DNA from 3 places in the Mesorhizobium sp. NBSH29 genome. Region 3 is predicted to be linked to each of the others. Evidence: riboswitches for the same ligand, from Rfam matches in the RefSeq annotation. Region 3 holds a riboswitch; each other region holds the start of a gene.
The links. A riboswitch is a leader RNA that binds a small molecule or an ion and turns the genes downstream of it on or off. The one in region 3 is predicted to bind cobalamin.

Region 1: another riboswitch for cobalamin. It lies ahead of GA830_RS07760 (DUF1636 family protein); the one in region 3 lies ahead of GA830_RS14425 (ABC transporter ATP-binding protein).
Region 2: another riboswitch for cobalamin. It lies ahead of bluB (5,6-dimethylbenzimidazole synthase); the one in region 3 lies ahead of GA830_RS14425 (ABC transporter ATP-binding protein).

Annotation. Positions count from the first base shown of each region.
Region 1 covers NZ_CP045492.1:1,542,736-1,552,776, reverse strand. Annotated here, with positions in the region: gene cobN (cobaltochelatase subunit CobN) at 1-46, opposite strand, end outside; gene cobW (cobalamin biosynthesis protein CobW) at 67-1,104, opposite strand; gene GA830_RS07760 (DUF1636 family protein) at 1,101-1,466, opposite strand; cobalamin riboswitch at 1,613-1,818, opposite strand; cobalamin riboswitch at 1,906-2,113, shown strand; gene GA830_RS07755 (CbtB domain-containing protein) at 2,150-2,329, shown strand; gene GA830_RS07750 (CbtA family protein) at 2,345-3,103, shown strand; gene cobU (bifunctional adenosylcobinamide kinase/adenosylcobinamide-phosphate guanylyltransferase) at 3,096-3,611, shown strand; gene cobO (cob(I)yrinic acid a,c-diamide adenosyltransferase) at 3,613-4,227, shown strand; gene cbiB (adenosylcobinamide-phosphate synthase CbiB) at 4,290-5,261, opposite strand; gene cobD (threonine-phosphate decarboxylase CobD) at 5,260-6,297, shown strand; gene GA830_RS07725 (tyrosine phosphatase family protein) at 6,294-6,818, shown strand; gene GA830_RS07720 (DMT family transporter) at 6,802-7,695, opposite strand; gene GA830_RS07715 (LysR substrate-binding domain-containing protein) at 7,788-8,711, shown strand; gene GA830_RS07710 (carbon-nitrogen hydrolase family protein) at 8,736-9,512, opposite strand; gene GA830_RS07705 (ABC transporter permease) at 9,509-10,041, opposite strand, start outside.
Region 2 covers NZ_CP045492.1:1,986,615-1,996,655, reverse strand. Annotated here, with positions in the region: gene GA830_RS09855 (DUF2277 domain-containing protein) at 54-320, opposite strand; gene GA830_RS09850 (exodeoxyribonuclease VII small subunit) at 365-616, opposite strand; gene GA830_RS09845 (histone deacetylase family protein) at 620-1,546, opposite strand; cobalamin riboswitch at 1,695-1,878, shown strand; gene bluB (5,6-dimethylbenzimidazole synthase) at 1,930-2,649, shown strand; gene ribB (3,4-dihydroxy-2-butanone-4-phosphate synthase) at 2,969-4,066, opposite strand; gene aroC (chorismate synthase) at 4,131-5,243, opposite strand; gene GA830_RS09825 (DUF1344 domain-containing protein) at 5,419-5,670, shown strand; gene GA830_RS09820 (histidine phosphatase family protein) at 5,687-6,274, opposite strand; gene fabI (enoyl-ACP reductase FabI) at 6,297-7,115, opposite strand; gene GA830_RS09810 (DnaJ C-terminal domain-containing protein) at 7,199-8,116, opposite strand; gene GA830_RS09805 (RT0821/Lpp0805 family surface protein) at 8,214-8,591, opposite strand; gene pdxH (pyridoxamine 5'-phosphate oxidase) at 8,709-9,326, shown strand; gene GA830_RS20285 (BA14K family protein) at 9,465-9,908, shown strand.
Region 3 covers NZ_CP045492.1:2,903,512-2,913,552, forward strand. Annotated here, with positions in the region: gene glnA (type I glutamate--ammonia ligase) at 1-1,164, shown strand, start outside; gene GA830_RS20420 (IS5 family transposase) at 1,171-1,695, opposite strand; partial or broken gene GA830_RS20425 (transposase) at 1,734-1,982, opposite strand; gene GA830_RS14415 (FecCD family ABC transporter permease) at 2,105-3,091, opposite strand; gene GA830_RS14420 (ABC transporter substrate-binding protein) at 3,118-4,065, opposite strand; gene GA830_RS14425 (ABC transporter ATP-binding protein) at 4,083-4,928, opposite strand; cobalamin riboswitch at 5,031-5,242, opposite strand; gene GA830_RS14430 (glutamine synthetase beta-grasp domain-containing protein) at 5,464-6,504, opposite strand; gene GA830_RS14435 (hypothetical protein) at 6,425-6,838, opposite strand; gene GA830_RS14440 (DUF2735 domain-containing protein) at 6,904-7,098, shown strand; gene GA830_RS14445 (hypothetical protein) at 7,155-7,853, opposite strand; gene GA830_RS14450 (DUF4212 domain-containing protein) at 7,992-8,255, shown strand; gene GA830_RS14455 (sodium:solute symporter family protein) at 8,263-10,041, shown strand, end outside.

The sequences.
Region 1 (10,041 bases), 1.4 Mb from region 3:
CGGCCAGATCATCCAGCGTTGCAGATGTTGTGGTGAGAATGTGCACCGCGGATCAGCCTTTCCTGCTCAACCAGCAAGAATGGTTTCGATGGCCGGGCGATTGAGACCTTTGAGCCCTATCACGACCAGACGGCTTTTGCGTTCTTCGCCGGGCGCCCAGGCGCGGTCGAAATGATGGCTGACACGCGCGCCTACTGCCTGCACCAGAAGACGCATGGGCTTGCCCGCTACATCCACGAAGCCTTTGACGCGAAGCACGTTCTCCGCTTCAGCGGCTTGCGCCACTCTCGCCGCCAGATCAGCCGGTGTGGTGATTGCTGGAAGCTCTATGACGAAGGTGTCGAAATCATCATGTTCGTGATCGAATGCGCCATCATGATGGGTTTTGCGGTTTTCGATGTCGTCTTCGACTGCCAGGCCGAGACCCAGAAGCACCGAGGCATCTACCTTGCCATGGCTTGCCGGGACGACTTTCACTGCGCGCGCCATATGGGCCGAGATGATGGCATTGGCACGTTGGCGCCCGGCATCATCCATCAAATCGCTTTTGGACAATATGATGAGATCGGCACACGCGATCTGGTCTTCGAAGACTTCCTCTACCGGATCATCATGATCAAGCGTGTCGTCTTCCTGCCGCTGCGCGTGAAGGGCATCCATATCATGAGCCACACGGCCTTGCGCCAATGCCAGGCCATCGACCACAGCGATGACCCCATCGACGGTGACGCGGCTTTTGACTGTTGGCCACTGGAATGCCTGAACAAGCGGTTTGGGCAAGGCCAGGCCTGAGGTTTCAATGAGGATGTGATCAACGCGCGGCTCCAGCGCCAGAATCTTGTCGAGTGCGGGCACGAAATCATCCGCCACGGTGCAGCAGATGCAACCATTGGCCAGTTCAACGACATTTTCCTCCGGGCAAGCGTCAATGCCGCAACCTTTCAGAATATCGCCATCAATCCCGACATCGCCGAACTCGTTGACGATGATTGCAAGGCGCTTACCACCGGCATTCTCCAGCACATTGCGTAAAAGCGTCGTCTTGCCGGCACCGAGAAAGCCCGTGATGACGGTGCAGGGAACGCGCTGTGAAGATGCAGTCATTTTAATTCCTTCAGAGGATTAAGAGGCGGGATGCGGGATATCAGCCCGCGTTTGAGGCTGTCGGGGCGACCACGCCATGGAATGAGGCCATCGGTCGATCCAGCAAAGAGTTCAGCGCCCGCAACGAGGTCTGCGCCACTGTTGATGGTGAGTTCGCCAAAGACATAGCTCCAGCTGCCCGGGCGCACCATTGCTGCGCTGAGGCGGCGTTTGCAATTGCCCAGACACTCCACTTTCTCAATGCGGACATTGGTTCCCGAGGCCGCGCGAATGGCATCCTCGGCCAGATGTTCTCCGGCGCGCGGACGCGCATCTGAGCCCGTTTCATCGCGGCAGTTTTCGCAGATGAGTACCGTGACCATTGTCTCGGCTTCGCGTTCATCGGGACTGGAACTGATATCCACACTGCACTCCGGTTCAAATCTCGTGGGGTGCAGCAAAGGGTCCACCAGCGCCATTCAACAGCGCGGTGTTTCCATAGCCGGGTTCCAGGGCACCCCGCCCGGATCCGGTTTCGTGTTCGATGGCAGGTCTCCTGGCTCGCGAGTCGGCACCTTCTCCCACCTTCCCGGGCAATAGCCCAGTGGCATTTGGTAGAGGCTCTTCGCTTACAGTTGCGGGGACAGCTGTGGTTTAGGGGCATTTCTGCCCGGCACCACATTCCCTTTTCACCCTCTCCGTTGCCGGAGAAGGACCATCGGCAGGGGGAAATTACGCGGGTGGCTGACATGATGTCAACGCGCTTCGCGTTCTGGCCCAAAGTCAGCCGGCAAATTCGGTTGCCCGGCGGCGAAGTTCGTTTATAGTCGCGCTGTCGTCGGTTTTCGATAAGAACCGAAAGAGGGAATGCGGTACGGAAAGCTCAGATGAGCCGATCCAATGCCGCGGCTGCCCCCGCAACTGTATGCGGCGAGTTCCTCCCCAAATGCCACTGGATCAATTGTCCGGGAAGGCGGGGAAGGAGCATTGACCCGCGAGCCAGGAGACCTGCCGGCGACACGACTGCAACCAAGGCCCTCGGGTGGAGGGCGAGAGGAATATGAAATTGACCACTGCAACACACACGACCACAAGCGCAGCTTCTTCGGCGTCGCGCGCATTTCAGCTTGGCCTTTCGGCTCTGCTCGGGCTCTTCGTTATCGGCTTTGTCGGCTTCTCACATATGGAAGTCGCCCATAACGCCGCGCACGATTACCGCCATTCGATGGCTTTTCCCTGCCACTGAGCCGGAGCTTGATCCATGACCCTTTTTCGTAACGTCGTGTTCATCGCGGCGATCGCCGGGCTATTGTCAGGTATCGCCATGGCGGCCATGCAGACTTTTGCCACCGTGCCGCTGATCTTGGCGGCGGAAACGTATGAAAACGCAGCACCTGCCAACCATGACCATGATACGCAAGCGGCCAATGCCGGAGCAGCAGCTACAACGCCCGTTGTTGAAGCTCACGCGCATGGCGAGGATGCGTGGGAGCCTGCCGACGGTTTTGAGCGCTTTGCCTATACAGCGGCTGCGAACATCGTGACGGCAATCGGCTTTGCGCTGGTTCTGGTGGCAGTATCGGAAGCGCTTGGCGGTATTCTGTCCTGGCGTCAGGGGCTTTTCTGGGGGTTCGCCGGCTTTGCTGTCTTCACGCTGGCGCCGGGCCTTGGCCTGCCGCCCGAACTGCCGGGCATGCCTGCCGCCGATGTTTCGATCCGCCAAGCATGGTGGATTGGCACGGTGTTGGCTACTGCCGGGGGGCTGGCGTTGCTTGCTTTCCGCAATTCATTGCCGTTTGCGCTTCTCGGCGTAGCGTTGATCGTAGCGCCGCACATCATTGGCGCGCCGCAACCAGTGAGCCATGGCACCGCTGTTCCGGCTGAGCTGCTCCGTCGCTTTGTCGTGGCGGCGACGCTGACAAACCTGATGTTCTGGATGGTTTTGGGCGCTGTCGTCGGATTGTTGCGCTCCCGTTTTACCGTGGCGGGCGAGCCGGTACTGAAACGCGGCCTTGCCTGATCAAGCGAGATTAACGCTCCTTTTCGGCGGTGCGCGCTCCGGCAAGAGCGCGCATGCCGAACGGGAGGTCACCAAACTTCCAGCTCCCTGGGCCTATATCGCTACCGCGCAGGCGTTTGACGATGAAATGGCCGAGCGCATCGTGCAGCATCAGGCGCGGCGCGGGGCGGGCTGGATGACAATCAACGCCCCGCACGATCTTGCCGGCGCCCTTGCCACACTACCAGACGGCGAGCCGCTGCTGCTCGATTGTCTGACGCTGTGGCTGACCAACCGGATGCTGGCCGAAGCCGACATCGAAGCCGAATGCACAGCGCTCGCTGCGGTCCTTTCTCAACCGCGCGGGCCTTGGTTTGTCGTCAGCAATGAAGTGGGCCTTGGCATCGTCCCGGATAATGCACTCGCCCGCCGTTTTCGCGATGCCGCTGGGCGCCTGAACCAGCAGGTTGCAAGCGTCGCAGATGAGGTTTTGTTCCTCGTGGCGGGCTTACCCATGAAGGTCAAATGATATGAGTATCGATCCGAAAGACACCGAACGCCACCGGGCCAAGATGGCCAAGCGCAAGGCCGTGCAGGATGAGGAAGTGGCCGGCAAGACGATCGAACAGAAGGGGTTGCTGATCGTCAATACCGGGCCTGGCAAGGGCAAGACCACCGCAGCCTTTGGCCTCGCGTTGCGCATGCTGGGCTACGGCCACCGCGTCGGCGTCGTGCAGTTCATCAAAGGCGCCTGGCATACCGGCGAGAAAGATTCCTTTGCTGCCTTTGGCGAGCGCGTGGTCTGGCACACCATGGGCGAAGGCTTTACGTGGGAAACGCAGGATCTGGCGCGCGATATCGCTGCCGCCGAGCGCGCCTGGAGCAAGGCGTTGGAATTGATGGCCGACCCCTCGATCAGGCTTCTGGTTCTGGACGAGATGAATATCGCACTGCGCTATTCCTATCTCGACCTAAACGCAGTGGTGACAGCGCTAAAGGCACGGCGTGCGGATCTGCATGTCGTGGTGACCGGCCGCAATGCCAAGCCGGAACTTGTGGAGGCAGCCGATCTTGTTACCGAAATGGGCGCGACAAAGCATCATTTTTCCGCCGGCGTGAAAGCACAGCAGGGTATCGAGTTCTGATGCCTTTTGTACGTTTGGTTTGCGGTTTTGAGGCTGGTTGCGCAGCCTACAAATGCCCTGGCTCAAGCGACAAACCAGATCGCGGCCACCGTACCGGCCAGCCCGATCAACAGCACATCGGCAATTCCATAGAGTCGCAGAGCGCGGCGGATGTCGGCTGCGCTGGCATCGCGTCGGCCACCGGCGCCCATCTCCGCATCCTCGACCATCACGCCTCCATAGACGCGGGGGCCGGCGAGCGAGAGGCCGAGCGCCCCGGCCATTGCTGCCTCAGGCCATCCGGCATTGGGCGAGCGGTGCTTTTTCGCATCACGCCGGACAGCAGACCATGCATTCCTGGCCGACGCGCCGGGGATAATGAAAGCCGCCACCGTCAGCAGCACCGCAGCCAGCCGCGAAGCAGGCAGATTGATAAGGTCGTCAAATCGCGCCGACGCCCAACCGAACGCGCCATGCTTTTCTGTATGGTGGCCTATCATCGAATCGGCGGTATTGACCGCCTTGTAGGCCGCGCCGCCGGCAAGCCCGCCGACCACCAGCCAGAAGGCAGGGGCAACGACGCCATCAGAGAAATTTTCAGCCAAGCTTTCGATGGCGGCGCGGCTCACGCCCGCCTCGTCGAGGCGCTCGGGGTCACGCCCGACTATCATCGAGACAGCCTGCCTGCCGCCCTCCAGTCCCTCGCTCTCCAGTGCTTCGGCAACCGCCGCTACGTGGCTGCGCAGGCTTTTTTGGGCCAACAGAGTGCTTGCGAGTATCGCTACGATGACAAAGCCCCAGACAAACATCCACGACACAAGCCCGGACAGCAGGGACGCCAGAACTGCCGGCAACAGAACGATAATGATCAGCGCTACCATGCCATGCATGGTGCGGCGTCTGACCGAAAAATTCGGTTTGTTGAGGTAGGTATCGAGCACCGAAATAACAGCGCCGATCCACATGACCGGATGGCCCGCGGCGCGCAACAGCGGCACCGGATAGCCAATGTAGCGTTCAAGGATAAGGGCCAGAAAGGCGATCAAAGCTGACATGGGCACCGTGAAAAATGATAGAAGGACAGTGATCGATCATGGCGGCAGCCTCGATCGGGCAGAAGCGCTTTTTCCTGACGCGCCACGGCCCATTGTCGACCTGTCGACCGGGATCAATCCTCACCCCTACCCGCTTTTCGAACTGCCTGCCACAGCATTTGCGCGCCTGCCCGAGCCGTCGCGCGCGCGTGCGCTCGCCGCCATTGCCGCACGGGCTTACGGCGCTCCCTCGCCCGCCCACATTGTGCCGGCGCCCGGCACTCAGATCCTGTTGCCGTTGGTCGCTTCGCTGGTGCCAGCAAGCCGCGCGACTGTGCTGGGGCCGACCTACGCCGAACACAAGCGAGCGGCAGCGCTTGCCGGCCACGAGGTTGCAACCGTGACTGATATTGGCGCACTGGCCGATGCCGACCTGGCCATCGTCGTGAATCCGAACAATCCGGACGGGCGGGTTACCACCCGCACGGACCTTCTGGAACTCGCCGACCAGATGGCGGCGCGCAGCAGGCTCCTGGTCGTCGACGAGGCCTTTATGGATGTCGGGCCAGAACAGGAGAGCGTCGCCGGAGATGCCGGCCATCCAGCACTGATCGTGCTCAAGTCGTTTGGCAAGTTTTTCGGTCTTGCCGGCGTCCGGCTCGGTTTTGCCATCGGCGCACCAGAGACAATCGCGCGGATCGAGGCGTTGCTCGGGCCATGGGCAGTGGCCGGGCCGGCGCTGGAAATCGGCTTGCACGCGCTTGCCGACACAGGGTGGCAGGAGACCATGCGCACCCGCCTTGCCAGCGAGGCGGCGCGGCTCGATGCTCTGCTTCAGGCGCACGGCGTTGCTGTAGCCGGTGGCACCAACCTGTTTCGTTTCGTGCAGGTGGACGAGGCCCAGGCACTGTTTGTCACGCTTGGCCAACACGGAATTTTCGTGCGAAACTTTGACTGGCGCAGTGATGTGCTGCGCTTCGGGTTGCCGGGGAATGAAGTCGAATGGCAGCGCCTTGCCGAAGCGCTCGATAACTGGACCGGAAGACCAAAGACATGATCCATGTGTGTTCACTGGCGCGCCTCCATGCCACCGTTGAAGAAACGCGTGCGGCGCGCATCGTCTCGCTGCTCACCGCGGGCACCGAGGTCGTGCGCCCTACATCGGTGGCCGCGGCTGACCATCTATGGCTGGCGATGAATGACATCGTGGACGAGCAGCCCGGTTTGGTTTCCCCGGCGGAGGCGCATGTGGCACAGCTTCTGGAGTTTGCACGGAGTTGGGATCGCCAAAGCCCGATGGTGGTCCATTGTTATGCCGGGGTCAGTCGCTCGACTGCAGCTGCCTACATCATCGCTGCGGCGCTGGCACCGCAGCGAACAGAGGCAGAACTTGCTGCCACGCTGCGCCGGCTGTCTACGACAGCCACGCCCAATGCTCGGCTGATTGGCTACGCTGATCGGCTGCTTGGGCGCGAGGGCCGCATGGTTGCGGCCATTGCGGGCATTGGGCGGGGTGCGGATTGCTTCGAAGGCGTACCGTTCCGGCTCGATCTGGCGCCTGCTACCGACGCAGATTGACGAGTATTACACCGCCAAGAGCCAGCGCTCCGCCGGCTACGCTGACCCAGCCTGGGACCTCGCCCAGCCAGAGAAAACCCATGGCTGTAGCCACCGGTGGGACGCAATACTGGAAGTTTGCGGCGCGCGAGGCAGGCATCCGCGACAGCACCATGGCCCAGGTGCCGTAGGCGATCAGGCTCGGCACAATGCCAAGATAGATTACGGCAAACAGAGCGTGGCTGTCAGAACTTGCGGCCTGTTTGAGGCCGCCGGGCAACATGGGTGACAGGCAGAGCGCGCCGATGACCATGTTCCACATCGCGACAGTCAGCGCGTTGTGCTTTTTAAACAACGGCTTTTGGACGATCATGGCCGCGCTGGTGCAGAACGCAGCACCCAGAATGAGCAGCGCACCACTATCAACTTTCAGGCCACCGCCCTCTCCCAGCGCGATCAGGCCGATGCCGGAGAAGGAAATGATCATACCCAGCCACGCTATGGGTCGAAAGCGCTCACCGAGCAGAAGCAGCGCCAGGATCACCGTGATGATGGGATTGACGTTGATGATGAAGCTCGCCGCGCCGGCCGAGACCGTCTGCTCGCCGAAGTTCAGGAGTACAGTATAGAACGCGACGAAGAATATCCCGCCAAATGCGAAACGCCAGGCTTCGCCCAGTGCCGGCAAGGCCGGACGCATGATTATCAAATAAATTGCCGCCGGCACCGCTGCGATGCCGAAACGCACGGCTCCCAATTCAGCCGCACCAAAGGCGGTCAGCCCGGCGCGGATTGCTGGGAATGCGGACGCCCACGCGACTACGGTGATGGCGATGATGACCAGCGTCGCCATGTCGAGTTTTGCCGGGATGGAATTGTCGATCGTCGTGCTTGCCATTTTCCTGCGCCATGCTGTGAGTACGGGTTGACTGGAATGTGTGCGCTTACGAGCTGATTGACAATCGAACAATTCGATGATGAGCTGTGATCATGGATCACATCTCATCGCCGGTTCTCCCCCTTGAAACGCTTCGCGCGTTCGAAGCGTCAGCACGCAGCGGCAGCTTCAGCGCTGCGGCGGAACGCCTGAACATTACGCATGGCGCTGTCAGCCGGCAGATCGCCAAGCTGGAGGGCTGGGTTGGCCTGAAACTGTTCGATCGCGGCGGGCGCGGCGTGACGCTAACCAGCGAAGGTCAGCGGCTTTTCCTGCGAACGGCTGAGGCCTTTGCGCTAATTGCTGACACCTCCGACCGGTGGAGCGAACCGCGCGGCCCGGCTGTGGTGCGCGTTAGTTCCATCCCGTCGATATCAGGCCTGTGGCTGATGCCACGGCTGACGCTTCTGGAACAGGGCGACCCGTCGCTGCGGATCGTTCTCAATGTCGATCACCGTCGCACCGATCTGGGTGATGAGGGCGTGGACCTAGCCATTCGCTGTGGGCGTGGGGCCGTGCCGGGGCGGATATCGCAAAAGCTGTTTGAAGAGATGTGCTTTCCAATCGCATCGCCTGACCTGGCGGCCAAGATCGGTCACGGGGAACCCGAACGGCTGCTTGCGCATCCGCTGATCCACGATTCCGATGCGTCGGGCTGGCGCGCCTGGTTTGCCGCACGCGGCATCGATTACCGCCCACGTTCACAGGACCGTCGTTTTGAAGATTACAATCTTGTGCTCGACGCTGCCGTTCACGGGCTTGGCGTTGCGCTTGCCCGACCACCGCTCGTCGAAGAATTTCTGTTGGCTGGCCGGCTTGCAAGCGTGGACAGCGGCACCGTGCTTAACCCTGTCTCCTATTGGCTTGATCGGCCGGCAGGAACGCCACGACCGGCAGCAGCCGAACTGGCGCGACGGATCGGGGCCGAGGCCAATGTCGATCCGCGCCAGATAGAACGCTTTCTCTCTGAAGAATAAACGCAACTGGCCGGATTCTGAACATCAGGCGCTGCCTATGTCTTGCAGATAGCTGTTTTCAAACCTTGAACCTGCGTAAGCGTCGAGCGCTATGTCGGCGGTCAGCAATTCCTCCGACACTCCCGCCGATGCCAGAACACCGCCATCGGGGGCGGCGATGACCGACCGCCCGGCATAGTCGAACCCCCGATCGCGGCCGGTATTGTTGACATAGGCGATAAAAATCTGGTTCTCGAATGCTCTCACGGCGATCATCTTTTCTGCGATGAACGTTCCCGATGACCCCATCGGCGTCGCAGTCGGGACGAGGATCATGTCTGCACCGGCAACTGCGAGACGTCGAACATTTTCAGGGAACTCGACATCGTAGCAGATCAGCATCCCGAGCGTCATACCGTGGTGCACGAACAGACAGGTTGAAGGAGGGCCTGGCATGAACAGGTCGCGCTCGTAGGCGCCGTAAAGATGCGATTTGCGGTATACGGAAGGTTTGGCTATGCCATCCGTATAAACGGAGGAATTGTAGACCGTTCCCCCCGCCTTCTCGGCGAAGCCTGCCACGATGGCGACCCCGCTTTGCTGCGCAATCTCGCCCAGGCGTGCTACGATTGGCCCATCGACGGGCTCAGCCAGATCCAGAATATCTCGACCGCCACCATAGCTTGTAACGCCAAGTTCTGGTGTCACCAACAAACTTGACCCGGCTTCCGCCGCCTCGCGCGCGGCACTTTCGATGCGGGTAAGATTGGCACCTGTATCGATGCCGCGGGTCTGCATCTGCAGAGCAGAAATTCGGATCATGGCTGTTCCTCGGGATTAGCGCCGAGCAGTTTCAAAAGATCACCAAAACGGGCAATCAGCGAATAGATGATCGCGGCCAAAACCACAAACAGGACTGTCACGGAAGCCATGGTCGGTGTGTAGCCGTATCTGAGCGCGTTGAATATTTTGATCGGCAACGTTTCCATGGTGAAACCCACCGTCATGTAGGCGACGATATATTCATTCAGCGACAGCACAAATGCGAAGGCATAGCCCGACACGAGGTATGGCGTGATGAGCGGCAACACCACGGTGCGGAAGATCGTGCGATCATCGGCACCCAATGTGGCGGCGGCCTCTACCAGAGAGCGGTCAATGGCGGTGAACCCCAGCGAAAGGGTCACCAGTGGCAGCGTGACGAAGAAAATTGCGTGACTGATCACCGCCGTCCAGGGTTGTCCATAGAGGCCCGTAGTTGCCCAGAAGGTGAGCAGCCCGAGTGCAGTGATCACTGGCGGCAGCGTAAATGGCGCAATACCAAGGAGTTGGAAGATGTTGGCCCAAGGTG
Region 2 (10,041 bases), 920 kb from region 3:
TATGGACACTACGGTCACCCGGCTCAGGATCGCGCGCGGAAAAAGCTCATTGATCAGGCAAAGCGCAAAGCCGAGCGCGTCTTGGCCTTGGAAGCCTCATCCTCGCGGTTGCGCGGATGCTGCTGGGTCTCCATCGAATGGAGAAGGTCGTGAACTACTGCCGCTATGTCGAGTACTGCCGCATGAAACGCGGCCTCGTTCTTCTTCGACGGTTTCGTTGTTCCGCTCAGCTTGCGGACAAACTGGAGCGCCGCGTCGCTAATTTCGTCATGGGTGGCGGGCGGTTCGAAGTTAAACAACGGTTTGATGTTGCGGCACATGCGTTGGCTCCTGTGCTTGCCTCACGCCGATCAAAACGGTTGGGCTAAGCGCCGTCAAGCGGCTCGGTGCCGGTCGGCTTGCCGTCGCGCGAGAGGCGGATCTTTTCAACCTTGTCCTCAGCTGCCTTGAGCAGACGGTCGCAATGGGCCTTTAAAGCCTCACCCCGCTCATAGATGCGGATGGACTGGTCAAGTGGCACCTCGCCACGCTCGAGGTCGTCCACGATCGATTCCAACGCCTTAAGCGCCTGTTCGAAACTCATGGCCTGGATATCAGCGTTCAGTTCGGTGTCCATGGCCTATCCCTTCATCAATCTTTTTACGTGCGCACCGACCGAAAAGGAAAGGCCCTGCAGGTCGTAACCACCTTCAAGCAGGCTGACCAGCCGATTGCTGGAAAACCGCTCTGCACGGTCCATAAGTTTGCCTGTTGCCCAGTCGAAGTCTTCTTCTGTGAGATTTATCTCAGCTAGGGGGTCGCGGTGGTGGGCATCGAATCCCGCCGAAATGATAATCAGATCGGGGCGGAAATTGTCCAGCGCCGGGAGAATGCGCGAGAGAAATGCCTCTCGAAAAATATCGCTGCCAGTGCCGGCTGTCAGTGGCGCGTTGATAATGTTGCCAACGCCGGTTTCATGCTTTGCCCCAGTTCCCGGGAACAGTGGCATCTGATGCGTTGAGCAATAGAGAACGCTTGGGTCTTCGTAAAAAATGTCCTGCGTTCCATTACCATGGTGAACATCCCAATCAACGATCGCCACCTTTTCAGCGCCATGGCGGTTTTGTGCGTGGCGGGCGGCTATCGCGGCATGGTTGAAAAGACAAAATCCCATTGCCGTTTCTTTCTCGGCATGATGGCCTGGGGGTCGGGAAGCGACGAATACATTGTCTGCGACGCCCGCAAAGACATCATCCACAGCGGCGTTGGCTGCACCAATAGCGGTGAGCGTGGCGTCCCAGCTTTTGGGACTGACCGATGTGTCGCCGTCGATTGTTACGATGCCGTCGTCAGGGATCGCCTTGCGGATCTTTTCGGCGAACCTCTCCGGGTGGGCATAGAGGATTGTCGCCTCGTCGCCGAATGGCGCTACGATGCGATCCAGCGGAGAATAGATCTCGTCATCCAGCACGCGTTCTATGGCGCGCAACCTGTCGGGACGCTCCGGATGACCGATGGGCGTGAGATGTTCAAGAAAGATTGGATGGGAGTACAGCCTTGTAACCATGTCCCGATATAGGCGCCCGATGCCGATTTGGCCATGCGACAAGCCGCTGTTCAACAGGGTTTAGGCGCAGCCCCATACTTGGCAGGTCAAGCAGGAGCATTTGGATTGCGCCAACCGCAGCGGGAGGATGGCTATTGCGGCAAAAAACGATATGAACGGCGTGCTAGGTGCCCGCAGCCATGCGGGAGAATCGGGAACGCGGTTGAAATCCGTGGCGTGCCCAACGCTGTAAGGGGGATCGCGCCGGCATATGTCACTGTTCTACGGAACGGGAAGACGCCGGATGCGGGATGAACCCAAGCCAGAAGACCGGCCAGGCAAAAATGTGTCCGCTGCATGGTCAGGCAGGGACCCGTTTCGTTTGATCGCAAGGGGACAACGCGATGCCGGCAGATTTTATTCAACACTCGAAAGCTGCACCCTTCGGAACGACCGAGCGCGCGGCAGTCTATGAGGCTATTTTTACGCGTCGAGATGTTCGCAGCAATTTTCTTCCCGACCCGATTAGCGATGAAGTTCTGGCGAGGTTGCTGTCGGCCGCTCACCATGCGCCCTCGGTGGGATACATGCAGCCCTGGAATTTCATTGTAATCCGCGATGACGAGCGGCGGCGAGAAGTGCGCGATCTGTTTGTCGCCGCAAGGCAGAGCGAGAGCGAAGCAATCGAGCCCGATCGGCGCGATCTATATCGGCGCCTGAAACTGGAAGGCATTTGCGAGACACCCCTCAATTTGTGCATCACATGCGACCGCAGCCGCTCTGCCGACTCGCCGCTCGGGCGGTTTCACAACCCGCAGATGGATCTTTTCAGCACGGTCTGCGCGGTGCAGAATTTCTGGCTGGCGGCACGTGCCGAAGGCATTGGCGTCGGCTGGGTCAGCATTCTGGAGACTGAGGCGCTGAAACAGTTGCTTCACATCCCCGACCACGTGGTCCCCATCGCCTATCTCTGCGTGGGCCACGTTTCACAGTTTGCGCCAAAGCCTGATCTCGAGAACGCTCAGTGGGGTTCCCGTTTGCCACTGGCCGACCTCATTATGAGTGAAGTGTTTTCTGGATCTGGCGAAAAGGCTCTGAAAGCAGCTGCAGCAAGTAGCCGCTAAAATCGGAGTGAGCCAGTCTCACCCTCATCCACCGTTTGGAGCCGCAGGCCCTCAAGCAGAAATTTGAAGGTGATTGGCGTTCGGACTGATTGAACACCGTGTGTCGATGCTGTGATCCGGTTGATTACCAGTATAGGCATGGCGCTCGGCGCATTTATTTCCGGCTGGGTGGTCGATACTTTCGGCGCCCAGCACGGCTTCTGCGTCTCTGTCGCTTCCGGCGCACTGTCTCTTGTAACGGTGCTCCTGGCCCAGAGATTGCTATCGGTAGACCGCACTACATCTGGTGCAGCTCCTCAGCCCGCAGAGTAGAGCGTTCTTACAGGATTTCGGTCTTCGCGATGCGGATGCCGAACCCTTCCAGCCCAACATAATGGCGTTCGCGCGAAGCGATTAGGTTGATTGAGGAGATGCCAAGATCTTTCAGTATCTGGGCACCGAGACCTATCTCGCGCCACTCGCTCTCACGGCTTCTTGCTTCTTCATGGTCTTCACGATCACTGGGAGCTGGACGAGAGCGGCCTTGATGCGCCACGCCTACCGATCCTTCGCGCATGTAAACGATAACGCCCCGTTTGCCACCCATCGATTTCATGACCGATTGCAGTTGATCGGTGGTTCCAAACACATCCGATACGACATCTTCCGAATGGAGACGCACCGGCACGTCTTCACCATCCCGGATGTCGCCGAAGACGATGGCCAGATGATGCATCGTTTCCCACGGCAATGTGTAGGTGTAGGCCTTCGCCGGACCTCCCGGAGTTTCCATATCAAAGCATTCGATGCGCTGGATCAGCGTCTCCTGACGCTGGCGGTAAGCGATCAGATCGGCGACTGATACTTGTTTCAACCCGTGCTTTTCGGCGAATGACGTGACCTGAGGGCCACGCATGACCGAACCTTCATCATTGACGAGTTCGCAGATGACGCCAATCGGCGGCAGGCCGGCGAGTTTGCAAAGGTCGACGGCTGCCTCGGTATGCCCTGATCGCATCAACACGCCGCCTTCGCGCGCAACCAATGGGAATATATGCCCCGGACGAACGAAATCCGAAGCACCAACATTGCCATTGGCAAGATTGCGGACTGTCAGGGTTCGGTCATCAGCCGAAATACCGGTTGTCGTGCCATGCTTGAAATCGACGCTGACGGTGAAGGCAGTCTGGTGCGGAGCGTCGTTGTCGGCAACCATCGGTGCCAGATTAAGGCGCTTTGCCTCCTCACGGGGCATCGGTGCGCAGACGATGCCTGAGGTATGGCGCACGATGAAGGCCATTTTTTCCGGCGTACAATGAACTGCTGCTACAATCAGATCCCCTTCATTCTCGCGCCCGTCATCATCCATGACGACAACGATTTCCCCAGCTTCAAAGGCGCGCAGGGCTTCGACGATTTTTTTCTGGTCGTAGGGCATGGGGCGTATCCGTGGAGATAGAGCAAGGGAGTAGGGCAAGGAGGGATTAAAGCAGTCGAAAGTGCTATTCGCTATTCGCTATTCGCATATCTCCAACCTGCCCTCGGTGCCGCAAATAGTGGTCAGCGATGGCACATGCCACCATGGCCTCACCGATAGGTACGGCACGAATGCCGACGCAGGGATCATGGCGACCCTTGGTCATCACATCGACTTCCTGGCCATCGAGGTCCACCGATTTGCGCGGGGTGAGGATGGACGAGGTTGGCTTGACTGCGAAGCGAGCGATAACGGGTTGACCGGTTGCAATACCACCCAGAATGCCGCCCGCATTGTTGGAGAGGAACTCGGGCTTGCCATCTTTGCCCATGCGCATCTCATCGGCGTTTTCTTCGCCAGTGATGCGCGCAGCTTCAAAGCCATTGCCGATCTCGACGCCCTTGACGGCGTTGATCGACATCAGGCCAGCCGCAATATCCTGATCGAGTTTGGCGTAGATCGGCGCACCTATCCCTGCTGGTACGCCGTCTGCAACAACTTCAATGACCGCGCCGACCGAGGAACCGGATTTGCGGATTTCGTCGAGATAATCCGCAAATACCTGAACCGAGGCCCGGTCTGGCGTAAAGAACGGATTTTCCGGATCGGCGATGAAGTTCCAGTCCCAATTGGTCCGGTCAATCGATTTTTCGCCCATAGAGACAAGGGCGCCGCGAACGCTCAATCCTGGGACGACCTTTCGTGCCAGTGCGCCTGCGGCGACGCGGGCTGCAGTTTCGCGGGCCGAGGATCGGCCGCCGCCACGATGGTCGCGAATCCCATATTTGGTGAAATAGGTATAGTCCGCATGGCCTGGACGAAACTGCCGAACAATTTCGCCATAATCTTTGGAGCGATGGTCCACGTTCTCAATAATCATCGATACGGGCGTGCCGGTCGTAACCATATCGTCGCCGTCTACTACGAAACCCGAAAGCACGCGCACGGCATCGGGTTCGCGACGCTGGGTCACGAAGCGCGACTGGCCGGGTCTACGCTTGTCTAACTCGGACTGGATATCGGCGAGAGTAAAGCGAATGCCCGGTGGACAGCCGTCAACAACGCAGCCCAAAGCGGAGCCATGGCTCTCGCCCCAGGTGGTAACCCTGAACAGATGTCCGAAAGTGTTGTGCGACATTGGCGATCTGGTCCTTCCCCGGATGGGAGCCGGGCGTACCGCCGCTTCTATTGACGTTTTTTGAGAGGGTCAAATAAAGCGTGACGGATTTAGTTTTGACAAAATAGTCATGTTATTGCTCACTCATATAAGGGACATTCCGCCTATGCGCGCGCGCGCTCAGAAAGGAACTACGATGAAGCGAGCCCTGATTTGTGCAGCAGCAGTTTTGTATATCTCTGCAGGAGCGGCTTTGGCTGCAGAAGCAGAGGGGAAGATCAAATCGATCGACATGGATAAGCTGATGATCACATTGAGTGACGGAAAATCCTACAAGCTGCCCGGCGAATTCGATGTTGAAGCTCTTGAAGAGGGAGGTGAAGTCTACTTGGCATATGATGAGGTCAACGGCGAAAACCTTATCACCGACATGGAGATTACCCAGTAGCAGCTGAATCCGTTCGCTAAAGCCAGTCCAGAAACTGGCCTTCCAGTTTCAGAACGCGGTCCTGGGGAACGCTGAGAATTGCAGCTTCGCGTTCTGGCATTTCGGCTACCGTACGAAATAAAGTGCGGATGATGCCGCCATGGGTGACGCATACAGTTTTTTGCGTCACTTCCATAAGCCAGGGCAAGATGCGTTGGCGCAGCATCTCATAGCTTTCGGCTGATGTCCCCGGTGGCTGGAAATTCCATTTGTCCCGCCGCCGAGCCTTGGGAGATCCGGGTGATTCCGCCTCAATCTCGGCGAAGGTAGAACCCTGCCAGTCGCCGAAGCTTACCTCAACCAGGCGCGCGTCGGTGCGATAGGCACTCGGTTCCACACCCATTGCGGTTCGAACCCGCTCCATGGTTTCGCGGGTTCGGCGCATCGGGCTTGCGACAAAGTCGAAGCCATCCCCGCGGCCAATCAGTTCCGCAAGACGTCTCCCATTGCGGTCCGCCTGGTCACGCCCGTGCGCGTTGATATCGGTGTCTGCCTGGCCCTGCAGCCTGCCCTCGGCATTCCAGTCAGTCTCGCCGTGACGCACGAAATAGATGAGTGGGTACATGACTGCCTCGCCGGCGCTGCAGTTAGTCCTTGACCGTTGAAATGTCAGGCGCGTCGACAGCCTTCATGCCAACAACGTGGTAGCCGGAATCGACGTGATGAATCTCACCGGTGACCCCACGCGACATGTGCGACAGGAAATACAGCGCCGAATCACCCACCTCTTCCGCTGTCACGGTGCGCTTAAGGGGCGAATTGTATTCGTTCCACTTTAAAATGTAGCGGAAATCGCCGATTCCGGAGGCCGCAAGAGTCTTCATAGGCCCCGCCGAGATGGCATTTACGCGGATATTGTTGCCGCCCAGATCGACGGCGAGATAGCGCACCGAGGCCTCCAAGGCCGCCTTGGCGACACCCATCACATTGTAATGCGGCATTACTTTTTCGGCGCCATAATAGGTTAGAGTTAGCAATGATCCGCCGTTGGGCATCAGGCGTTCAGCGCGCTTGGCGACTGTGGTGAACGAATACACAGAAATATCCATGGTGCGCAGGAAATTGTCGCGCGTTGTCTCGACATAGCGGCCGTCGAGTTCATCCTTGTCGGAGAAGGCAATGGCATGAACCAGGAAGTCGATCGTGCCGAACTTCTCTTCCACATTTTTGAATACCGCGTCGAGTGTTTCAGGCTCGGTGACGTCGCAATGGCCGACGACATGGGCGCCAAGCTCAGCGGCCAGCGGTTCGACGCGCTTCTTGAACGCTTCGCCCTGATAGGTCAGGGCGAGTTGCGCACCCTGGTCGGCGCATGCCTTGGCAATACCCCAGGCGATTGACCGGTTGTTGGCAACGCCCAGGATGAGGCCTTTTTTGCCGGCCATGAGGCCATTTGAACCTGTCATGTAAGGCTTCTCCGCGCTGATCATACTTTGCGCTGCCTATCGCACAGGCAAAGGCACGCTTCAAGCGCCGTTGGCAGCTCCAGTTAGCCTTGGTCTTTCAACAAGGTTTCGAGCGCGCTATCATTACCCTCCGGCAGCATGACCCGCACATGGGCATAAAGATCGCCGTGCCCGCCTGCCTTCTGGGGAAGTCCCCTGCCCTTTATACGCAGTACCTTGTCCGAGCTCGACCAGGCCGGCACGTTGACAGCCAATCTTCCAGCAGGGGTCTCGACCGCAAGCTTTGCGCCCAATACTGCATCGCGCAGTCGCACGTGAAAGTCGGCGTGAAGGTCTCGACCCTCAATTCTGTAGCGTGGATGACGGCGGAACTTGATGGTGACCAAAGCGTCACCCGCTTCGCCACCCAAAATCTGTTCGCCCTGAGCTTTTAATCGAATGGTCTGGCCGTCCTCAACATAGGCCGGCAGCTTTACCACCAACCGCCGACCGTCGGGGAAAATCGCATTAACCTTGGCGGCGGTGGCTGCGTCCTCGATACTGACATCGAGCGTCGCATTGAGATCGCGACCACGCGGCACTTGCTGGCGCGGACCCGCCTGTGCGCCAGGGCGTTGGTTGAAAGCGTCGCCGAAAATGTGGCTGAAGATATCATCCTCAACACCCGCGCCGCCGGAACGGAACTCGAAACGCGAGCCACCCGGCGTCTGCTGCCCACGACGGAAACCGGCGAACGGGTCGCCGCCCGGCTGTCCGCCCTCAAATCCCTGATAGCGCTGCTTGCCTTCGGCATCGATCTCGCCACGGTCGAACGCAACTCGCTTTTTCTCGTCGCCGACAATTTCGTAAGCCTGGTTGGCCGCCGCGAAGCGCTCCTTGGCTTTGGGGTCCTCTGGGTTTTGGTCAGGATGGTATTTTTTGGCGAGCTTGCGGTATGCCGACTTAATATCTTTTGCCGACGCACCTTTGGCCACGCCAAGAACCTCGTAGGGATCGCGCATTGTATCTCACTAAAACGATGGAACCGGTTAGCTCTTATATGCGTCGCGCTAGGAACAAATTCCAGCCCACAAACCGCTTTGACCGGTAAAGATTGGTCTATTTTGATTCGAAGGAGCGCATTTGCCATGCCCCTGGCGCTGCTTGGCACGCGTCGCCCCTATAGAGCTTCACCCCATCGAAACTTTCACGCATGGCCTGGAACCTACGGCATACCGACCCGCCATCGCGATATTCGGTCAAGCCGGTGATGGACCCACGTGACCCGGTGTCTGCGTTGGCCCAGGCAAGTGCTTGACCGCCTGCCAGTTCGACGTCCGCGGATGAAACAGCATTACGGATCGTAGCCGCGTCAGAAAGTTGACCCTGATCGAGGGCGTTCTGTGAATCTGTTGACACTGCACTCGTATAAAGCGTGCGATCAACTTCAGCATTACGGAGGTCGAGGCCCGAGGCACAGCCCGACAGAAATGCCATGCAGGCTGTCGCTGCCAGCGAGACGTGCCAACTGGAGCAACTATTGGCCGTCTCAAACGCTTGCGCTCGGCGCGACAATCGGCAAACTCCCGAAGTTCCATCCATAGAGCGAGAATTATGCGTGCATCCGGGTTAACAAGCAGTGACTTCACCGAGGCTGAAGAGCCCTTCTTATTATTCTCACGCTGGCTCGCTGACGCGAACGAGAGTGAACCAAACGATCCAAACGCGGTGGCGCTGGCGACAGTCGACACCGAGGGCCTGCCCGATGTCCGCATGGTACTTCTCAAAGAGTTCGATGAGCACGGATTTGTATTCTACACCAACTTTGAAAGTGCCAAAGGCAGCGAGATATTGGCGACGATGAAGGCGGCGATGTGCTTTCACTGGAAGTCGCTACGTCGCCAGGTGCGGGTGCGGGGTCCGGTCGAGATTGTCACCGACGCCGAAGCTGACGCGTATTTCGAAACGCGTCCGCGCGGGAGTCGCATTGGGGCTTGGGCATCGAAGCAGTCACGTGCGCTTGAAAGCCGGTTTGCGCTCGAAAAGGCGGTGGCTGAATATACCGCGCGCTATGCGGTCAAGAGCATTCCAAGGCCCGCGTACTGGTCAGGGTTTCGCATCGTTCCGCAGGCCATAGAGTTCTGGCACGACCGGCCGTTTCGCTTACATGACCGGCTCGTTTTTTCGCGGGATGAAAAAGGCACCTGGGAAAAACACAGACTGTACCCATAGATAGGAACGCCATAGGGTTACGCTGGTCTCGAAGGCCTCTTTTTCCAAACATTACAAATGTTTAATGCCCCGTTCAGTTTCAATTCATCGATTGGCCTTCATAACCGGCGCATCGCACTTGACTGAAAGGAAAATCCGATGAGAAAATTTGTAACCGCGCTGTGTGCTGCAGCAGTAACACTTACCGGTGTTGCGACGGCAACGGCTCCGGCATTTGCAATGCCAATGGCAAAACCGGCCCTTGAAACCGCCACGACAGACGTTCAGCAGGTCCAGCATCGTCGTGGCTACTATCGCCATGGCGGGCGAGGCTACTACAACGGTCACCGCGGATATCGTAACCATCGCCGCGGTTGGCGCCAGCACAATGGCTGGTGGTTCCCACCCGCAGCGTTTGTAGCCGGTGCCATCATCGGCGGTGCGATTGCGCAGCCGACATATCGTCAGGCACCTGCTTACCGGCCAGCCGGCAATGCTCATGTGCAGTGGTGCTATAACAAGTATCGTTCATACCGGGCTTCGGACAACACCTACCAGCCTTACAATGGTCCGCGCCAACAATGCTATTCGCCTTACCGCTAAGCGCGGCAATTCGATCGGCATGAAAGCGGCCCTGCACATTGCGGGGCCGCTTTTGTAAGGTTGATCCAGCCAGCGAGAGCCTCGCGTACAGATGTTGCAAGCGCTATCAAAACCCTTCCTGCTGAACAGATCA
Region 3 (10,041 bases):
GCTCAGTCCACCATGATCATCATGTGCGACATTCTCGATCCTGTCTCTGGTGAATCCTACAACCGCGATCCACGCGGCACAGCCAAGAAGGCCGAGGCATATCTGCGCGCTGAAGGCTTCGGCGACACCGTCTTTATCGGGCCAGAGCCAGAGTTCTTCGTCTTTGATGACGTGAAATACAAGGCAGACCCTTTCAACACCGGGTTCCGCATCGATTCCAACGAGCATCCATCAAACGACGACACGCATTACGAGACCGGCAATATGGGCCATCGCCCACGTATGAAGGGTGGTTACTTCCCAGTCCCGCCAGTTGACGCGCTGCAGGACATGCGTTCGGAGATGCTTACGGTCCTGTCTGAAATGGGCGTGGTTGTTGAAAAGCATCACCATGAAGTTGCTTCGGCCCAGCACGAGCTCGGCATTAAATTCGACACGCTGGTACGCAACGCTGACAAGACGCAAGTGTTCAAATACGCTGTGCATCAGGTCGCCAACGCTTATGGGAAGACGGCAACTTTCATGCCCAAGCCCGTATTCGGAGACAATGGCTCGGGCATGCATGTTCACATGTCCATCTGGAGAGACGGCAAACCGACTTTTGCCGGAAACGAATATGCAGGTCTTTCAGAGAGCTGCCTTTATTTCATCGGCGGCGTCATAAAGCACGCCAAGGCAGTCAACGCCTTCACCAATCCGCTGACCAACTCCTACAAGCGCCTGGTGCCCGGATATGAAGCGCCGGTCCTTTTGGCCTACTCAGCCCGCAACCGTTCTGCCTCGTGCCGCATTCCATTCGGCTCCTCGCCAAAGGCAAAGCGCGTCGAAGTGCGCTTCCCTGATCCAGGCGCAAACCCGTATCTCGCCTTCTCCGCGCTCTTGATGGCCGGCCTCGATGGCATCAAAAACAAGATCCACCCGGGCCAGCCTATGGACAAGGATCTCTACGATCTGCCGCCCAAGGAATTGAAAAAGATCCCAACCGTATGCGGCTCCCTGCGTGAAGCTCTCCAGAGCCTCGACAAGGATCGTGGCTTCCTGAAAGCCGGCGGCGTGTTTGATGATGACCAGATCGACGCTTACATCGAACTGAAAATGGCCGAAGTCATGCGTTTCGAGATGACCCCTCACCCGGTCGAATTCGACATGTATTACTCGGTCTAAAAAATACTAGGCCGTGTGGACGAATTTGATCAAGCATAGGCCTGCTGCGAAGCTTACGATTGAGCGGAAATTTCGTGCTGTCTTTTCGCATCGCAGGGCGACGCGTTTGAAGCGCTTGAGCCGCCCGAAGCCTTGTTCGATACGGGCGCGCGCCTTGTAGAGCGTCTGGGCGAAGAAGGCTGGCCTGTTTTTCTCGTTGGCCTTGTGAGGGATCACCGGGGCGATGCCGCGTGTCCGCGCGGCTGCACGATTGGCCTTGCTGGAATAGCCTTTGTCGCCCAGCGCGGCACGTGGGGTGATGTCCGGCCCTATGTCGAGCAGGGTCTCAAAGCGGGTTGTGTCGGCAACTTGGCCACCGGTCAGATCGAACGCAATGATGTCGCCCGAATTGTCCGCCTTGGCGTGGATTTTCGTTGTGAACCCGCCGCGCGAGCGGCCGAGCGCCTGGCCTTGCTGCCCCCCTTTGCGCCCGCTGCCGAGACATGGGCGCGCACAATGGTGGAATCGAACATCTGGATCAGATGGGCCGATGCGCTCATCTCGGCCAACGTGTCGAAGAAGGCTTCGAACACGCCGGCTTTGCTCAGCCGGTCAAAGCGCTTCCACACTGAGTTCCAGTGGCCAAAGCGTTCCGGCAGCGCACGCCAGCGCACATTCTCCACCGTGAAGAAGTGCATGGCTTCCAGAAAAAGCCGGTCGTCCGCAGCCTTGCGGCCTCGCCGTGGCAGGCAAGCGCGGAAAACCTCCAGCGTGTTCGCCCAATCCGTTTCCGTCATCCTCGTGGACATCGCCGACCTCCAAATCAGTCGACAATCCATGAATCAGACTGGATTGGTCAGCGGAACCCCAAAAGCTATACCTGAGTCAATTCGTCCACACGGCCTAGTCGACAAAGACCCGGCGGAGCAATCCGCCGGGTCTTTTTGCTGGCCATCAGCCCCTAAACCCTGCGCCGCATCAGCATCGCAATCACGAACGCGGCACCCAGCGAATTGGTAATGATACCCACTGGCAGTTCCTGCTGGTGCAACAGAGTGCGGGCGGCAAGGTCACTGGCCAGCAGCAACACCGCACCCAGCATAGCAGCAGCGATCACCAGTCGAAAATGTAGCCGGCCGGAAAGTGGTCGGGCCATATGCGGGATCATCAGCCCGACAAAGCCGATGACGCCGGTAACAGCGACAAACAGTGCAGTGGCAAAGCTTGCTGCAACAAACGTCATCACCCGCAATTTTTCTACCGAGACACCCAAGCTTTCGGCCGTCTGCTCGCCGGCCATGATCGCATCAAGCTGGCGGTGATAGCGCAGCGCAAACACGAAGATCGCCAAGAGCCCGGTAAACCCCAGCGCAATATTGTTCCAGCCCGAAAGCCCCAGTCCTCCAAGCATCCAGAATAACACCGAATGCGCCGCACGTTGATCGCCGAGGAAGACAAGATAGTTGGTAAGCCCAGAAAACAGGAAGGAGACTGCGAGCCCTGCAAGGATCAACCGCTCTGGACCTTGTCCCTCAGCGCGGCGCATCAACAGCAGCACAATTGTCGTAGCCAACATGCCACCGCAAAAGGCGGCGAATGGCAAGGTCCAGGGCCCGAACCGGCTCCCCAAAATAGTGATGACAGCAACAGCCCCAGCCGCCGCCCCGGACGACAGTCCAAACAGGAACGGGTCGGCCAGATCGTTGCGCGTTACCGTCTGCAGAAGCGTGCCGACCACGCCCAGCCCAGCCCCAACGCAAATCGCCATCAGGACTCGCGGTAGCCGCAGATCGACGATGATGCTGTGGACTGGCCCAGTCTGGATCGGTCGGTCAAAGCCGGCAACACCAAGGAGCGCATCGGTCACATGGGCGAACGGGATGGATGTCGAGCCATAGGCAATTGATCCAAGCGCAAGCCCAACCATGGCCAGCGCCGCAAGGGCCATGCCGGGAACGAACCGGCTGCGGTCGCTCAAAACGCTTCCGGGTGAAGCGCTTTGGCAAGTTTAGCAATCGCTGGAATGTTGGCCGGCCCGGGCGTCAATTCAGCGTAGCGCAACGACAGGTAGCGGCCATTTTTTACCGCTTCGGTCTGTTTCATCGCCGGGTGCGCAGTGAGAAAGTCAATCATCTTCTGCGGCCCGCTGCCATCCTGGTAGTCGAGCAGGACGATGAAAGGCGGATTGCGCATCGCAACCGTCTCCCAGTCGGTGCTGACCCAGCTTGTCTCCAGATCTTCCATGATGTTGACACCGCCGGCGGCCTCGATCAACGCCGTTGGCATGGCGAACTTCCCGGCTGTGAACGGCTTGTCCTCGCCCGAATCGTAGAGAAATACCCTAATTGGCTCATTCTTTCCTGCTTTGGCAGCGATATCCGCAAGCTCGGCGCGCCAACCTGCAATCAACCTCGCGGCCTCTTGCTCCTTGCCAAAAACCTTGCCGAGCCGCTCCATGTCTCCGAACAACAGCTCCATCGACGCGCGCGGCCGATTTTTATCGACATGGATGCAGCTTTCAGTCAGCACCAGCGTCTTGATCCCATAAGCCTCCAACCGCTCGGGCGTCACTTCGCCACCCACGCGCATGCCGTAATTCCAGCCGGCAAAGAAAAAATCGGGCTTGGCGGCGATCAGCGTTTCGATCGAGGCATGTTTCGGCGCAAGTTCGGGAATATCCTTGCGCAGAGCCTCGAATTCCGGGCTGAACTTATACCAGCCCGAAATACCGGTCACACCGACGATGGAAGGCTGAAGATCCAGCGCAAACGCCATTTCCGACATGTTGAGATCGTGGATAATTGCTCGGCTCGGGGCGGCATCGAAGGTGAGCGGTACACCGCAATTCTGTACGGTTACAGGAAACCCAAATGCGGGTAGTGCAATCAGCAGATTGGTGCAGACAAGGCCAAAGCGTTTCAACGGGTCAAACTCCGGTTTCAGAAATTATCAGGAAGATCAAAGACTGTAATGTCTCGCTGTTGTGTCGGGTGGCGCAGGCGCAGAACCTCCAGCCCGAAGACGTCGCGAACGGTAGCCGGTGACAGCGCTTGCGCGGGCGAGCCGGACGCGACTGCGCGTCCATCCTCCAAGACCAGAACATCGGTGGCAAAGTCTGGCACCAGCGCCAGATCGTGCAGGACAGCGATCACCGTCAGGCCGAGCCGGGCCACGAGTGCCATCAGCTCGCCGCGTGCTTTCAGATCGAGATGGTTTGTTGGCTCGTCGAGGAAGAGAATTTTGGGCTGCTGCGCCAGCGCGCGCGCAATATGGGCCCTTTGCCGCTCGCCGCCCGAAAGCTGGCAAAGTTCCCGGTCGCGCTTGCCGTGAAGCCCGACACGCACAAGGGCTTCATCGACATGTTCCAGATCGTCGGTCGCCGTGGACTGGCCGGTATGTGGTACCCGGCCAAGCCCTACATAATCAGACAGACGGATACGCCCGTGGGGCGCATCGCTCTGGCCAACCACTGCTAGCATGCGGGCCCGCTCGCGTCGCGTGATGGAATGGATCGGCTGACCAAACAGCTTTACCACACCCGCTCCAGCCGGGATCAGTCCCGCCAGAATCTTCAGAAGAGTGGTCTTGCCCGCACCGTTGGGCCCGATGATCGCCAGCCGCGCGCCGGTATTAATCCTGAGAGAGATATTTTCGACCAGCTTCTGGCCTCCCCGCACGGCAAGTCCAAGACCTTGCGCGGAAACCACCACCTCGCGCACCGGCGTGCTCGGCAAAGCGGGTTCGCACTTAACATTCTCGGCAGGCAGGTCGCAAATCGCGTCCATCCGACAATTCCATCCCACACTTTCGTTCGGGAAGGATGCTGGCAGACCGGGGCGCGCAGGGCGCACGGAAGCTTGAGCAACGCTTCCCGGCACACCCCGTCCGGTCGTCTCAGTCAGATGGCAGGTCTCCTGGCTCGCGGGTCATTACCTTTCACCCGCCTTCCCGGCCTTTCGGCCAGTGGCAAATCCGGTGTCAGGCTATCCGCTCACAGTTGCGGGGGCAGCTGCGGATTGGGTTGATGAGGTCAACCGCACCGCATTCCCTTTTCACCCGAAGCCTTGCGACTCCGGGCACCATCGTGCCAAACGCTAGCTTCTTCGCGTCATCTGCACAAGCGCCAGCATATCGAAGTTTGCCTGCTCAAACTTCGATATGAAGATGAGATGGTTGATCCTGTCAAAATTTTCGGAATGCTCAACTCCCCATCCAAGAGTAAGTTAAGCCACATCGATACAGCGAAGATTTAGCTCCGGCACACAAAAAGAGGACCCGGAAGTTTCCCGCCGGGCCGTAAAATTTAACACGGAAAAAAGCCTATGCAGCCACCTTCGCGGTACCTTCAAGCGGCACTTCCGAGATTGTCTTCAGTATCTGCGAGGCAATCTGGTAAGGGTCGCCCTGACTGTTGGGGCGCCGGTCTTCCAGATAGCCCCTGTAGCCGTTACGAGCGAACGAATGCGGCACGCGGATCGAGGCTCCTCGGTCCGCGATGCCGTAGCTGAACTTGTTCCACGGCGCAGTTTCATGTTTCCCGGTCAGGCGTTTGTCGTTGTCGGGACCGTAGACCGCAATATGGTCCATAAGGTTCTTGTCAAAGGCAGCCATCAGATTTTCGAAATACTCCTTGCCGCCCACTTCGCGCATATAGACGGTCGAGAAGTTGGCATGCATGCCAGAGCCATTCCAGTCGGTGTCGCCTAGCGGTTTGCAGTGGTATTCGATATCGATCTCATATTGTTCGCACAGGCGCTGCATCAGATAGCGGGCCATCCACATCTCGTCAGCAGCGCACTTAGAGCCCTTGCCAAAGATCTGGAATTCCCACTGGCCCTTCGCCACTTCGGCATTGATACCCTCATGGTTGATGCCGGCATAAAGACACAGGTCGAGATGTTCCTCGACAATCTTGCGCGCCACAGAGCCGACATTGGAATAGCCGACGCCCGTGTAATAAGGACCCTGCGGCGGCGGGAAGCCGGCAGCCGGGAAACCGAGCGGACGACCATCCTTGTAGAAGAAATACTCCTGCTCAAAACCGAACCACGCGCCGTCATCATCCAGAACGGTGGAGCGGCTGTTGGAAGGGTGCGGTGTCTCGCCATCCGGCATCATCACTTCGCACATCACCAGAACGCCGTTGGTGCGCGCGCCGTCCGGGAAAACCCTGACCGGCTTCAACACACAATCGGAACTGCGACCTTCGGCCTGCATGGTCGACGACCCGTCAAAACCCCAAAGCGGCATTTGCTCCAGCGTCGGGAAACAATCGAATTCCTTAATCTGCGTTTTGCCACGCAGATTGGGCGCCGGCGTGTAGCCATCGAGCCAGATATATTCGAGCTTGTATTTTGTCATGCCGACCTCGCAAAGACGATTTCAATTCGTGGTTCGCTGGATGGACACGCAGCATGTGCCACCCTCCCGCCATCAGAAAAGCAAGCAGCGTGCCAAATGCGCGCCCGTCGAACAATTGCAACACTTCGCCGCCAAAGAGGCCTGCGATCCGCCGGGTTTCGAGCTGTTTGGACACTGTTGCCGCCGTTGGGGTCCTTGAACCTTCGTGTTTCACGCCAAAATGCACTTGGCTGCGCTGGGATAGGCGCGCCGGCTTGTGATTGCCCAGCAGGCACAAGTAAAAGGTGCTCACAAAATGATCAGAAATGGCAATTTGCATGAGCTTGTTGCTCATTTCAAAAGCACGCCTATATTGTCAGAGATCGCTCTGCCGCAACTGTATAAAAAAGGGCAGCAACAATGACCTATAATATTCAAGGCCAAACAGCGCAAATCTACCAGTTTCCAGTAAAACTCCGCGCCGGCGCGCCGTGGACTGGTGTGATTTCTGAAACGCCGCAATGTCGCGAACCATCGCGTGCCGCCCTCGTGGCATTGGACGCGTGGTACCATGACGCAGCGATAGGCGAGGAAGACAAGCCACACCACAGCTGACAAGCGTGCGATAAAATCTCCTATCATGCTGTTTCAAAAAGTTTTTTTGGTTTCCGTCAGTCCGGCTTCGATCGACTTTTCCAGTCAGAGCTCACCGCTGCGGCATCAAGCCGTTCGCGAAATTCGGTGCGGACCTCGTTCCACGCAAACCGCATCGAATTCTCGACAATTTCGCGGTCATAATTTTTGTGCTCATCGGCAATCGGCGCCCAGCGGATCAGCGCTTTTGGGCTCTCGGTGAAGGCCGAGGCGCCGGCGGCGATGTTGTGCCAATTGGCCTTATCGGCGCGTGCTCCGAATTCTGAGAGCCAGCGCGAAACGGTCACCGCATTGGGCGCCTGTTCTTCATTGGCGGCAACACCTTGGCCATAACACCAGACCGCCAATGCATTGAAATCGCCCTGCTCGAGCCTCTGGTCCGTGCCCACATGGGCAACACAATGGATGGTTAAATCCGCCAGAGATGCTGCGAAAACCTGCATCTTGGCAATGTTGATCGAGCGCGAAAATTCTTCGTCCGCGAACATTTTCGGATAACGCATTCCGATGCGCTCCTTGAGATAGCCGTAGAGCTTTTTCTGCGTCACCAGCGCTGCGCGCGTTGTGACAAAATCCGCCAGCAGTTCGGAATCATTGATTGGGCCCGTGTCACGTCGAACAGACAGCCGGTTCCAGCTGTCACGAACCCAGCGACCAGCTTCTGTCATTTGATCGACAAAATCGTTCATGCGGCTTGAGATGGCTGATCTCCCCATGCTGTGCAAATGCTACGATAGGATTATTTCGGCGATTGTGACGACACTGTAAACAATGAAAAGGGGGCCGATTCATTTGGACCGGGCCGTCGGCATGCCGACATCCTGTCGGTATGCGTTCGAGGGAGGACACGAACCATGCCTAGCAAAGATGCTGGTGCTATGGATCGCCATTGGGAGAAGACCAGAAATCTTACATTTCTGGTTTTGGCGGTCTGGGCGCTTTTCGCAATTATCCTGCCGTCGATGGCAAGCACGCTGAACGCAACAACGTTCCTCGGCTTTCCGCTCGGCTATTACATGAGCGTTCAAGGCTCGCTGATCGTCTTCGTCGCACTGATCTGGTTCCAGAACTGGCGCCAGGACAAGATCGACGACGAATTCGGCGTCGGCGGGGAGTAGGGCGATCATGGCTATACAAGAAGCAAAAAGCGGTCGCTTTATCGACAACCTCGGTAAGGTCTACGCGCTTTATACACTCGGTTTCCTGGTCTTTTTCGCCTTCATGGCTTTGCTCGAAAAGATGGGCATGGGCGCGCAGGCGATCGGCATCGGGTTCCTGATGTTCACCATCGCCATCTATGCTGTCATCGGCTGGTTGTCGCGCACGGCAGAAGTCGACGCTTACTACGTCGCCGGTCGCGAGGTCCCTGCCCTCTATAACGGCATGGCCACCGCAGCCGACTGGATGTCGGGCGCCTCCTTCGTCGCACTCGCAGGTGGTGTTTACTTCGGTGGCTATCCCTATCTCGGCTACATCGTCGGCTGGACCGGCGGCTACGTGCTGGTCAACTCGTTGATGGCTCCCTACCTGCGCAAATTCGGCTGCTACACAGTGCCGGATTTCGTCGGAACGCGTTACGGCGGCAATGTTGCCCGTCTTTGCGCCGTCATCATTCTTGTTGTGGCGTCGTTCACCTATGTGACGGCGCAGATCAACGCGACAGGAACAATTGCAGCCCAGACACTCGGCATTCCGTTCGAGTTCGGCGTCTGGCTTGGCCTGATCGGCATCTTTATCTGCTCGATGCTGGGTGGAATGCGCGGCGTCACCTGGACTCAGGTGGCGCAGTACATCGTTTTGATCATCGCCTATCTGGTGCCTATCATCTGGATGTCGAACAAGCAGGGCTTTGGCATCATTCCACACTTCTCCTACGGTGAAGCAGTCCACCGCATCGCCGAACTGGAAGCGCAGTACGGCCTCAAGCCTGCACTCGAAGCCATTCCCGGCGTCTCGGTGCTGGTCAATCCGGCCAACGCTCCAGAGGGCAAGGGTTGGGCAATGGTCTCGCTTGCCATCTGTATGATGGCCGGCACCGCATCGCTGCCACACATTCTTATGCGCTACTTTACTACCCCGTCCGTCCGCTCTGCACGCCGCTCAGTTGGCTGGTCGTTGCTCTTCATCTTCCTCCTGTACTTCTCGGCGCCGGCCCTTGCCACGCTAACGAAGCTGCAGCTTCTCGATCCCAATCTGCCGACTTCGGTTATCGGAAAGGCGTTCGAGGAAGTCTCTAATCTGGAGTGGGTAAAGCACTGGAGTTCGGTCGGCATGCTAGCTGTTGCCGACCAGAACGGCGACGGCATCGTCCAGTTGAACGAATTCTTCATGCGCCCGGACATCGTGGTGCTTGCAACGCCTGAAATCGCGGGGCTTCCCTATGTGATTTCCGGCCTTGTGGCTGCCGGTGGTCTTGCTGCCGCCATGTCAACGGCAGACGGTCTGCTGCTCGCCATCGCCAATGCCTTGTCGCATGATCTTTACTACAAGATGATCGATCCGAAGGCGGATACCCGTCGCCGGCTCATCGTTGCCCGTGTGTTGCTTCTCTTCATCGGCGCTGCCGCAGCTCTTGTCGCCTCGCTGAAGTTGACTGGTATTTTGGGCGCCGTGGCTTGGGCATTCGACTTTGCCTGTTCGGGTCTGTTCTTCCCGCTGGTGCTCGGCATTTGGTGGAAACGTGCCAATACCGAAGGCGCAATCGCCGGCATGGTTGCCGGTTTTGTCTCCGGTTCGCTCTACCTGTATCTGGTCTTTAACAAGATCATGACACCTTGGTTCGGTCTTGACGACGTTCGCTTCGGCATCGTCGGCATGACCGTCAGCCTGGTCGCCATGGTCGTGGTTACGCTGATGACGCGTGCACCATCCAAGGAGATCCAGGACATGGTCGACGAAGTGCGC